Regions from separate parts of the Micromonospora sp. MGP-C2 genome, predicted to be linked through region 1. Evidence: riboswitches for the same ligand, from Rfam matches in the RefSeq annotation. Region 1 holds a riboswitch; the other holds the start of a gene.
What was found. A riboswitch is a leader RNA that binds a small molecule or an ion and turns the genes downstream of it on or off. The one in region 1 is predicted to bind cobalamin.
Positions count from the first base shown of each region.

Region 2: it holds a riboswitch for cobalamin, as region 1 does, so the genes downstream of both, AC3CF1_RS21205 (ABC transporter substrate-binding protein) here and AC3CF1_RS00615 (ribonucleoside-diphosphate reductase subunit alpha) in region 1, are expected to answer to the same signal.

Region 1 covers NZ_JBYMEN010000002.1:250,660-256,269, forward strand. Annotated here, with positions in the region: gene AC3CF1_RS00600 (ATP-binding cassette domain-containing protein) at 1-119, shown strand, start outside; gene AC3CF1_RS00605 (FadR/GntR family transcriptional regulator) at 145-867, opposite strand; gene AC3CF1_RS00610 (enolase C-terminal domain-like protein) at 876-2,270, opposite strand; cobalamin riboswitch at 2,641-2,857, shown strand; gene AC3CF1_RS00615 (ribonucleoside-diphosphate reductase subunit alpha) at 3,050-5,377, shown strand; gene AC3CF1_RS00620 (ribonucleotide-diphosphate reductase subunit beta) at 5,434-5,610, shown strand, end outside.
Region 2 covers NZ_JBYMEN010000002.1:4,613,889-4,619,498, forward strand. Annotated here, with positions in the region: gene AC3CF1_RS21195 (C39 family peptidase) at 1-536, opposite strand, end outside; gene AC3CF1_RS21200 (M14 family metallopeptidase) at 748-2,628, shown strand; cobalamin riboswitch at 2,785-2,907, shown strand; gene AC3CF1_RS21205 (ABC transporter substrate-binding protein) at 2,992-3,921, shown strand; gene AC3CF1_RS21210 (FecCD family ABC transporter permease) at 4,040-5,101, shown strand; gene AC3CF1_RS21215 (ABC transporter ATP-binding protein) at 5,191-5,610, shown strand, end outside.

The DNA of each region.
Region 1 (5,610 bases):
GGGTCGAGGTGCTGCGCCTCGGTCGGCGGGCGGCCCGACTGCGCGCCGACGAGGTCACCACCGACGACCTGGTGGCGGCGATGACCGGGAGCACCAGTGTGGAACGCGACGAGCGGTGACCGTGGCCGTCGACCGCGTGGGCGTTCACGACCGCGCGGTGTCGGAGCCGGCCTCGGCGTCGTCGGGCAACCCGTACAACGACTCCTCCACCCCGATCAGGTGGTTGGCCATCCGGATGCGGGCCCGCTCCGGGTCACGTGCCGCAAGGGCCTTGAGGATCGCCACGTGCTCGTCGTGGGTGCGCCGGTCCGCGCCTTCCTCGTGCAGGCTCCGCCACAGCCGGCCCCGCACGGTGCGCCCGGCGAACGCCTCGATCAACCCGATGAGCACCGGATTCTCGGCGTGCACCGCGATGATCCGGTGGAAGGCGATGTCGATCTCGAGGATGCGCTCGTGGTCCTGCGGTGACTGGCCGACCATCCGGGCCGCCTCGGCGAGCAGGTCCCCGGCCTGGGCGAGGGCCTCGTCGGTCATCCTGGTCGCCGCCAGTTGGGCGGCCTCGCACTCCAGCAGTCGCCGGACTGTGTGGATGTGCCGGGGGTCGCCCTGGCCCTGGAAGTCCACCACGAAGCCCATCGGGGCCAGCAGTTGCGGCGCGTCGAGGTTGGTGACGTAGGTGCCGTCACCCTGACGGATGTTGACGATGCCGAGGATCGACAGAGCCGACATGCCCTCGCGCAGCGAGCCGCGCGAAACGCCGAGCGACTCGGCGAGGTCCTTCTCGATGGGCAGTCGGTCCCCGGGCTTGAACTGCCCTTCGAGGATCATCCGCTTGATGCCGTTCACCACTTCGTCGGTGCGCGACATGACACCCCCTAGCGGCCGGCGGGGGTGGCCGTCCCACCCGCGATCACGTACGGCTCCGAGGATGACACGGTAGTCGGGTCCGACGCCGCCCAGTAGTGGCCGTCGGGAAACCGGTAGAGCGCGACCGACTCCTGACGCATCCGGGTGGAGTAGCCGGGCTGGCTGGGCAGGACGTAACCGCTGCCCGAACCGGTGTCCCGGACGACGCACGGGTCGGTGAAGTGCTCGTGCAGGTGGTCGACGAACTCGGTGACCCGGTCGGTGAGATCCCCGGAGATCGCGACGTAGTCGAGCACCGACACGTGTTGGACCATCTCGCAGAGCCCGACTCCGCCGGCGTGGGGGCACACCGGCACGTCGAACTTCGCGGCGAGGAGCAGCACGGCGACGATCTCGTTGATGCTGGCCAGCCGACCGGTGTCCAGCTGGCAGAAGTCGATGGCCCCGGCCTGGAACAGCTGCTTGAACATCACCCGGTTGTGACAGTGCTCGCCGGTGGCCACGCCGATGGGAGCGACAGCGCGGCGGACGGCCGCGTGGCCCAGGATGTCGTCGGGACTGGTTGGCTCCTCGATCCACAGGGGTGTGAACTGGGCGAGGGCCTTGACCCACTCGATGGCCTGGCCGACGTCCCAGACCTGGTTGGCGTCGATCATCAGGTTGCGGTGCGGGCCGAGGATCTCCCGGGCGATCCCACAGCGGCGGATGTCGTCGTCGAGGTTGGCGCCAACCTTGAGCTTGACGTACCCGTAGCCGGCGTCCACCGCCTCCTGGCAGAGCCGGCGCAGCTTGTCGTCGCCGTAGCCGAGCCAGCCGGCCGAGGTGGTGTAGGCGGGGTAGCCGGTGCGGTCGAGCTCGGCGAGGCGGTCGGCCCTGGTGCTCTCCTTGGCCCGCAGGATGGCCAGTGCCTCGTCCCGGGTCAGCGCGTCGGACAGGTAGCGCAGGTCCGCGATGGCGACGAGTTGCTCGGGGGACATGTCGACGAGCAGTCGCCACAGCGGCTTTCCGGCGAGCCGGGCGACCAGGTCCCATGAGGCGTTCAACACGGCGGCGAGGGACAGGTGGACGACGCCCTTCTCCGGCCCGAGCCACCGCAGTTGGCTGTCGGAGGTGAGGAGTCGGTAGACCGCGCCCATGTCCGCGGCCATCGTCGCCACGTCCAGGCCGACCAGAAGCTGCGCCTGGTGCACCGCGGCCGCGGCGACGATGTCGTTGCCTCGACCGATGGTGAAGGTCAGCCCGTGACCCGCGAGCGGCACGCCCACGCTGTCGACACCGTCGGTGTGCAGGATGACGTACGCCGCCGAGTAGTCGCCGTCCTTGTTCATGGCGTCGGACCCGTCGGCGGTCAGTGAGGTGGGAAAACGGACGTCCTCGACGGTGACGGCGGTGATCTGCGGCATGCGCTCCTCGCCCGGCTAGGCAAAAGATCGGATGATCACCCGGAGTATACGGAGGGCGGTTCTGGCGCGTCAACGACCTTGATCCACCCTGAAGGACGGACATCCACCGTCCCGGGGCCGTCGAACCTGGTCAATGTCCGAACCCGATCCACTGTGCCCATTGGCGCGATACATCAAATCTTTGCCGGTGTCGGCGGCCCGTGGGTCGTGTCGTGCCGTCAGTCGCACCGCCTGCGGCTGCTGCTGCCGTCGACGTGCCTCGCCGGCCGGGACGAACCCGCCCCGGTGCGGCTGGTGATCACCGTCACCGGCCCGGCCGCGACACGCCGGGACCGACATGTGGGGTGTGACAACGCCTGCATCCCTATATATGGTGTCGAGCGCAGCTGGTTCGACCGCTCATCCGGCGCGGTCGAGGCAAGAGGGAACCCGGTGGAAATCCGGGACTGTCCCGCAGCGGTGAGTGGGAACGACCGCCGTCATCAGCACTGGGCCACCAAGTGGCCTGGGAAGCGACGGCCAGTAGGAGACCGGCCAGCCCGGTTGTGCCCACGAGTCCGAAGACCTGCCAGCGCGCCGCGTACCCGCACCCGGGTGGGCGGCGGTCCGAGGCCGCGTGGGACGGCTGACGCCACCTGACCCACGCCGTGCCGGCGTGGCGTCCGTCGGTGTCTGTCTCCTCGCGTCCGGGCCACCAGGTCTCGAACTCCGAGGAGCGAGTGGTGACAGTCACCGAGGTAGTCCCCGTCAGCGGCGACGCGACAGTGCGGCGGACGCCGATGCAGGTCCGCAAGCGCAGCGGCGCCACCGAACCCGTGGACGTGAACAAGATCGTCCGGGCGGTCGAGCGGTGGGCCGACGACCTGACCGACGTCGACCCGATGCGCGTCGCCACCCGCACCATCAGCGGCCTGTACGACGGCGCGACGACGGCCGAGCTGGACCGGCTGTCCATCCAGACCGCAGCCGAGATGATCGGCGAGGAGCCGCAGTATTCGCGCCTCGCCGCCCGGCTGCTGGCCGGTTACGTCGACAAGGAGGTGCGTCGGCAGGACATCACCTCGTTCAGCGCGGCGATCCGGGTCGGCCACGCCGAGGGCCTGATCGGAGACGACACCGCCGCGTTCGTCGCCGCACACGCCACGATGCTCGACGCCACCGTCGATCCGGACGGTGACCGGCGATTCGAGTACTTCGGCCTGCGTACGGTGGCCGACCGGTACCTGCTGCGCCACCCCACCAGCAGGCTGGTGCTGGAGACCCCGCAGTACTGGCTGCTGCGGGTGGCCTGTGGTCTGTCCACCACGCCCGACGAGGCGACCGGTTTCTACCGGCTGATGTCCAGCCTGGCCTACCTGCCCAGCTCGCCGACGCTGTTCAACTCCGGCACCCGGCACACCCAGATGTCCTCCTGCTATCTGGTCGACTCCCCGCTCGACGAGTTGGACTCGATCTACCAGCGGTACGCCCAGGTCGCCAACCTGTCCAAGTTCGCCGGGGGCATCGGCATCGCGTACTCCCGGGTCCGGTCCCGGGGCGCGCTGATCCGCGGCACCAACGGGCAGTCCAACGGGATCGTGCCGTGGCTGCGCACGTTGGACGCGAGCGTCGCCGCGGTCAACCAGGGTGGCCGGCGCAAGGGCGCGGCCTGCGTGTACCTGGAGCCGTGGCACCCGGACATCGAGGAGTTCCTGCAACTGCGCGACAACACCGGTGAGGACGCCCGACGCACCCACAACCTGAACCTCGCCAACTGGGTCCCCGACGAGTTCATGCGCCGGGTCGAGGCCGACGAGATGTGGTCGCTGTTCGACCCGCACGAGGTGCCCGAGCTGCCCGACCTGTGGGGTGAGCGGTTCGACGCCGCGTACCGCGAGGCCGAGGCGCAGGGCCGCTACGTGCGGCAGGTCCCGGCGCGGGAGCTGTACGGGAAGATGATGCGGACCCTGGCCCAGACCGGCAACGGGTGGATGACCTTCAAGGACGCCGCCAACCGGTTGTGCAACCAGACCGCCGAGCCGGGCAACGTGGTGCACCTGTCCAACCTCTGCACCGAGATCGTCGAGGTGTCCAGCGACGCCGAGACGGCCGTGTGCAACCTCGGTTCGGTGAACCTCGCCGCCCACCTCACCGACGGTGGCATCGACTGGGAGCGACTGCGTGCCACGGTCCGTACCGCTGTGACGTTCCTGGACCGGGTCATCGACATCAACTACTACCCGACCTCGCAGGCGGCGGCGAGCAACCCCCGCTGGCGGCCGGTCGGGCTCGGGCTGATGGGCCTTCAGGACGTGTTCTTCGCGCTGCGGCTTCCGTTCGACTCGTCGGCCGCGCGGGAGCTGTCCACCAGGATCAGCGAGGAGCTGTACCTGACCGCGCTGGAGACCTCGGCCGACCTGGCGCGTCGCTTCGGCGCGCATCCGACCTTCGCGCAGACCCGGGCCGCGCGGGGTCAGTTGCAGCCCGACCTGTGGGGCGTCGAGGGCACCCAGACCGCGCGCTGGGACGCGCTGCGCGAGCGGGTCGAGGCGTACGGGCTGCGCAACTCACTGCTGGTGGCGGTCGCCCCGACCGCGACCATCGCCTCGATCGCCGGGTGCTACGAGTGCATCGAGCCGCAGGTGTCGAACCTGTTCAAGCGCGAGACCCTGTCGGGGGAGTTCCTGCAGGTCAACACCGCTCTGGTACGCGAGCTGAAGGCCCGCGGTCTGTGGACCGAGCGGATCCGGTCGGCGATCAAGCGGGCGGAGGGGTCGGTGCAGGACATCGCCGAGCTGCCGGCCGGCGTACGGGAGTTGTTCCGCACCGCGTGGGAGCTGCCGCAGCGCGCTTTGATCGACCTGGCCGCGGCCCGTGCCCCGTTCATCGACCAGTCCCAGTCGCTGAACCTGTTCCTGGCCGCACCGACCATCGGCAAGCTGTCCTCGATGTACCTGTACGCCTGGAAGGCCGGGCTGAAGACCACCTACTACCTGCGCTCCCGCCCCGCCACGCGGATCCAGCAGGCCACTGTCAGCGCTGTCGCGCCCGTCGCGCCCGTCTCCGTCGACGCGGAGGCGCTGGCCTGCTCGCTGGAGAACCCCGAGTCGTGCGAGGCCTGCCAGTGACCGCCGCCGACACCACCGCCGCCGACACCCGCACCACCGACACGAGGACCACGCACATGCTGCTCGACCCCGGGATGGACCTCACCCTCCGCCCGATGCGCTACCCGCACTTCTTCGACCGGTTCCGCGACGCCATCCGCAACACCTGGACCGTCGAGGAGGTCGACCTGCACGCCGACCTCGCCGACCTGGACAAGCTGTCGTCGGCCGAGCGGCACCTGGTCAGCCGCCTC
Region 2 (5,610 bases), 4.4 Mb from region 1:
GTGGCGTCGTCGATGCTGAAGGTGTCGGTCCAGATCGTCGACCAGGGGTCACCCTGCCGGTTGACGCTGGTCCGCTTGATGTCGGTGTCGCCGGACGCCCAGCGACCCATGACGTACCACGGGGTCTGGTCGCCGCTGGTGTAGCTGCCCTGCATCTCCACCTGGATCCAGGTGCCGGCGGGGGTTTCCGCGTTCCAGGAGGCGATCAGCTCGCTGGCGTCGAACCCGACGCGGGTCACCGGTGAGGTCCAGGTGCCGTACTCCCAGGTGCGGGTGGTGCCGGTGTGCGGGTCGGCGTACTCGGTGGTGCCGGCCGGACGGGCCAGGGTGAGGCCCGCTCGGGCGCCGGGCACCACGCGGGTGCCGGACCGGCTGCCCCGGTGCCAGTCGGCGGGCCCGGACCAGTCCTGGAAGGTGATCTGCTCGTCGTGGGTGGCGGCGGGCGGGCGGGCCGCCGTCGCTGGCGCGCTGGTGGCGAGCAGGGTGAGCGCGGTGACGCCGGCGAGGGCGGCCGCGTGCAGGCGGGATCTGGCCATGGGTGCTCCGCGGTGTCGAGAGGGGCATCGTCGCTGGTCAGTTTCCCGCTTGGAGGGAAGTTTCGCCAGATGTTCCTGAGTGGAAAATCATTGCCGCCGGGATGATCGGCTCGGGATGGACAAGGCAGCGAAGGATATTGATATGACCATGTGACAGGTGGTGAAGTGTGCTTCACCGAGCGGGATCTCCCGCCCATCAAGGAGGTAGTTGATGGCCCTCCGCACGCCCATCCCTCTCCGCCGCGTCCTGGTGCTCGCCGTCGTCACCGGTCTGGGCATCGTCACCGTCGCCGCCGGTCCGGTCGCCGCCCGACCCGCACCGGACCGGTCCACCGAGCCGGCCGCCGCCAGCTACCGGGTGCTCGGCCCCCGGACCCTCGCCGACCGCAACGCGGTGGCCCGCACCGGAGCCGCCATCGACTACTCCGAACACGGAGTCCTGCACATCTCGGCGACGGCGGGTGAGGCCGCCGAGATCGGCAAGCTCGGCTTCCGGCTGGAACCGCTGGCCCCGCCGCCCAACGCCGAGCGCGGCGCCGGCGAGATCGGCACGATGGCCTTCCCGCCCGCCGACTCCAACTACCACGACTACGCGGAACTGACCGCCGTCGTGAACCAGGTCGTCGCCGACCATCCGGCGATCGCCCGCAAGATCAGCATCGGTTCGTCGTACGAGGGCCGCGACCTGATGGCGGTGAAGATCTCCGACAACGTCGGCACCGACGAGAACGAACCCGAGATCCTGTTCAACTCCCAACAGCACGCCCGTGAGCACCTGACCGTCGAGATGGCGATCTACCTGCTCAACCTCTTCACCGACAGCTACGGCTCCGACTCCCGGATCACCAACATCGTCAACGGCCGGGAGATCTGGATCGTGCCGACGGTCAACCCGGACGGCAGCGAGTACGACATCGCCACCGGGTCGTACCGGTCCTGGCGCAAGAACCGGCAGCCCAACAGTGGTTCGTCCAACGTCGGCACCGACCTGAACCGCAACTGGTCCTACAACTGGGGTTGCTGCGGCGGCTCGTCCGGCACCACCTCCTCGGAGACCTACCGGGGGCCGTCGGCGTTCTCCGCACCCGAGACGCAGGCGCTGCGCAACTTCGTCAACGGTCGGGTGGTCGGTGGCGTGCAGCAGATCAAGGCCAACATCGACTTCCACACGTACTCGCAGCTGGTGCTCTGGCCCTACGGCTACACGACGGCGAACACCGCGACGGGCATGAACGCGGACCAGTACAACACCTTCGCCACCATCGGCCAGCAGATGGCGGCCACCAACAACTACACCCCGGAACAGTCCAGCGACCTCTACATCACCGACGGGGACAGCCTCGACTGGATGTGGGCCACCCACAACATCTGGGCGTACACCTTCGAGATGTACCCGGGCTCCTCCGGCGGCGGCGGCTTCTACCCGCCCGACGAGGTCATCGGAGCGCAGACCTCGCGCAACCGGGAGGCGGTGCTGCTGCTCAGCGAGTACGCCGACTGCCCGTACCGGGCCATCGGCAAGCAGGCGCAGTACTGCGGCAGCGGCGGTGGCGGCACCACGGTCTGGTCGGACACGTTCGAAACGGCCACCGGCTGGACCATCAACCCGTCCGGCACCGACACCGCCACCCTCGGCGCGTTCGAGCGGGGCGCCGCCCAGGCGACCACGTCCTCCGGTGCCAAGCAGCTCACCCCGTACGCCGGATCCAACGACCTGGTCACCGGCCGGCTCGCCGGATCGGCGGCCGGTGACTACGACGTCGACGGCGGCGTGACCAGTGCCAGGTCCCCGGCGGTGACCCTGCCGTCGTCCGGCACGCTGAATCTCTCGCTGGCCTGGTATCTGGCGCACGGCTCGAACGCCTCGTCGGCGGACTACCTGCGGGTGAGCGTGGTGCACAACGGCGGCACCACCGCGCTGCTCACCCAGGCCGGCGCGGCGACCAACCGCAACGGGAGCTGGGCTGTGGCCAACCTCAACCTCACCCCGTACGCCGGGCAGTCGGTCCGCATCCTCGTTGAGGCGGCGGACGCCTCCGGCGCCAGCCTGGTAGAGGCGGCTGTGGACAACGTCACCATCACGTCCTCCTGATCGGGTGGGGCCCCGCTCCGCCCCGCGGGGCCCCACCACCCGTCTCCGAACACCACCAACTCGGACATACGCCCTCCGACGGTCACCGTGTGACGGTTCCGGGGGATCGACTCGCGGCGATCGGCGCGTGATCGATCCGGCACGTCCCGGCGGTGCGCTACCGTCTTACCGACCAGTCCGCAGCGAAGCCGGTGCGAAACCCGGCGCTGTCCCGCAACTGTGATGCCCCACCCGACGGTGGGGACGAGCCAGGTCGCCTGCGGATCGGTCGCGAAACGCGCTCTCGAGGAAGGGCGCCTCGTGGGCGGGCGTACGAAAGTCCTGTCGGCGAAGCACCACACTCCTCGACCGACAGGAGGCCCCATGTTCAGACGTACCCCTCGGCTCTTCGCCGCGACCCTCGCGGTCGCCGCGCTGGCCCTCGGCGCCTGCGCCGAGAAGGCCGACGACAAGCCGACCACCGGCACTGCGGCCGCCGCGTACCCGGTCACGGTCGGCGCGCTCACCCTCGACAAGCGCCCCGAGAAGATCGTCGCGCTGTCGCCGACCGCCACCGAGATGCTCTTCGCGATCGGTGCCGGCCCGCAGGTGACCGCCGTCGACGACCAGTCCAACTATCCGGCCGACGTGCCCAAGAGCGACATCTCCGCCTTCCAGCCGAACGCCGAGGCGATCGCCGGTAAGAACCCCGACCTGGTGGTGCTCTCCGACGACCGCAACAAGATCGTCGAGCAGCTCGGCAAGCTGAAGATCCCGGTGTACCAGACCCCGGCGGCCACCACCCTCGACGACACGTACCGGCAGATCACCGAGCTGGGCACGCTGACCGGGCACGCCGACCAGGCCACCGACGTCGCCAGCCGGATGAGGGACGACATCGCCAAGCTGGTCAAGGACGTGCCGCAGCGCGCAGAGAAGCTCACCTACTACCACGAGCTGGGCCCCGAGCTGTACAGCGCGACCAGCAAGACCTTCATCGGCACGCTCTACAGCCAGATCGGTCTGACCAACATCGCCGACCCCGCCGACGCGGACGGCAAGAGCGCCGGCTACCCGCAGCTGTCCCAGGAGTTCATCGTCAAGGCCAACCCGGACTTCGTCTTCCTGGCCGACTCCAAGTGCTGCCAGCAGAACGCCGACTCGGTCAAGGCGCGCAGCGGCTGGTCCGGGCTCACCGCGGTGAAGAACAACCAGGTGATCGCACTGGACGACGACGTCGCCTCCCGCTGGGGGCCGCGGGTCGTGGACCTGCTCCGGGTCATCATCGACGCGGTCGCCAAGGTGCCCGCGTGACCGTCGTCCGTCGGTGACCACAACTCCGCCTCCGTCCCGGCGGGCCGGGCTGCGATTCGGCAGCCGGCCCGCCGGGTCGGCGTCCGGGCCGTCGTCGTCCGCGCCCTCCGCCGCCCGGCTGCCGTCAAGGGCCCGGCCCGCCGGGCTGCGCAAGCGGTGGCTGGTCGCCGGGGTGTTCGCGGTGCTCGTCGCGCTCGTCGCCGGGGTGTCGCTCGGCCCGGTCAGCCTGCCCGCGGGCAGCGTCGCGGCCGAGCTGCTCAACCTGATCCCGGGGGTGCACCTCGACAGCGGTCTCTCCGAGCGGGAGATCGCGATCGTCACCGAGCTGCGGTTGCCCCGGGTGGTGCTGGGCCTGCTGGTCGGCGGGTTGCTCGCCCTCGCCGGCGGCTGCTACCAGGGCGTGTTCCGCAACCCCCTCGCCGACCCGTACCTCCTGGGCGTGGCCGCTGGCGCCGGCCTCGCGGTCACCGCGGCGATCGCCCTCGGCGGCGCCGGCCGGCAGGGCGCGATCTCCGGGCTGCCGATGACCATCCCGTTGGCAGCCTTCGCCGGGTCACTGCTCGCCGTCACGATGACCTACGTGCTCGGCGCGGCCGGCGGGCGCGGCGGTTCACCGGCGATGCTGATCCTGGCCGGAGTGGCGGTCTCCGCGTTCCTCTCCGCCGGGCAGACGTACCTGCTGCAGCGCCACTCCGACAGCATCCAACCGGTCTACTCCTGGCTGCTCGGCCGGCTGGCCACCGCGGGCTGGCACGACGTGCTGCTGGTGCTGCCGTACGCCGCTCTGACCACTGTGGTGGTGCTGCTGCACCGCCGCGAGCTGGACGTCCTCGCGGTCGGTGACGACGAGGCGAGGAGTCTGGGCCTGCACCCGCAGCGCACCCGCTACCTGTTGATCGCCGCAGCCTCCCTGGGCACGGCTGCGGCGGTCTCGGCGACCGGCCTGATCGGCTTCGTCGGCATCATCGTGCCGCACACCGTCCGGCTGCTCGCCGGGTCGAGCTACCGGGCGATCCTGCCGCTGTCGCTGCTGTTCGGCGGTGCGTTCCTGGCACTGACCGACGTGGTGGCCCGCACCGTCGCCGCTCCGTCCGAGGTGCCGATCGGAGTGGTGACCGCTCTGCTGGGTGGCCCGTTCTTCGTGATCGTGCTGCGGACAGCCCGACGGGTGCTCACGTGAGCCGCGAACCCACCGCCGGCCCGCCCGGCGGTCGCCCGCCTGGCGGTCTTCCGTCCGGCGGTCTTCCGTCCGGGGGTGGCGACGACGGTGTGCCGGCCGTCGAGGTGCGTGGGCTGCACGTCGACCTCGGCGGGACACCGATCCTGACCGGCGTCGACCTCACCGTCGCCGTCGGCGAGTGGGTCACGGTGATCGGCCCGAACGGCGCCGGCAAGTCCACCCTGTTGCGCGCCGTCGGCGGCCTGCTGCCCGCGCCGGGGGCGATCACCCTGTTCGGTACGGCGAGCACCGCGCTGCGCCGCCGGGACCGCGCCCGGGTGGTGGCCACCGTGGCACAGTCGCCGGTGGTGCCGCCCGGCATGTCGGTGCTGGACTACGTGCTGCTCGGCCGCACCCCGTACATCCCCACGCTGGGCCGGGAGTCGACCGCCGACCTCGACGCCGTGCACGAGGTGCTCGGCCGGTTGGACCTCACCGGCTTCCACCGCCGTGAGCTGGCCACCCTCTCC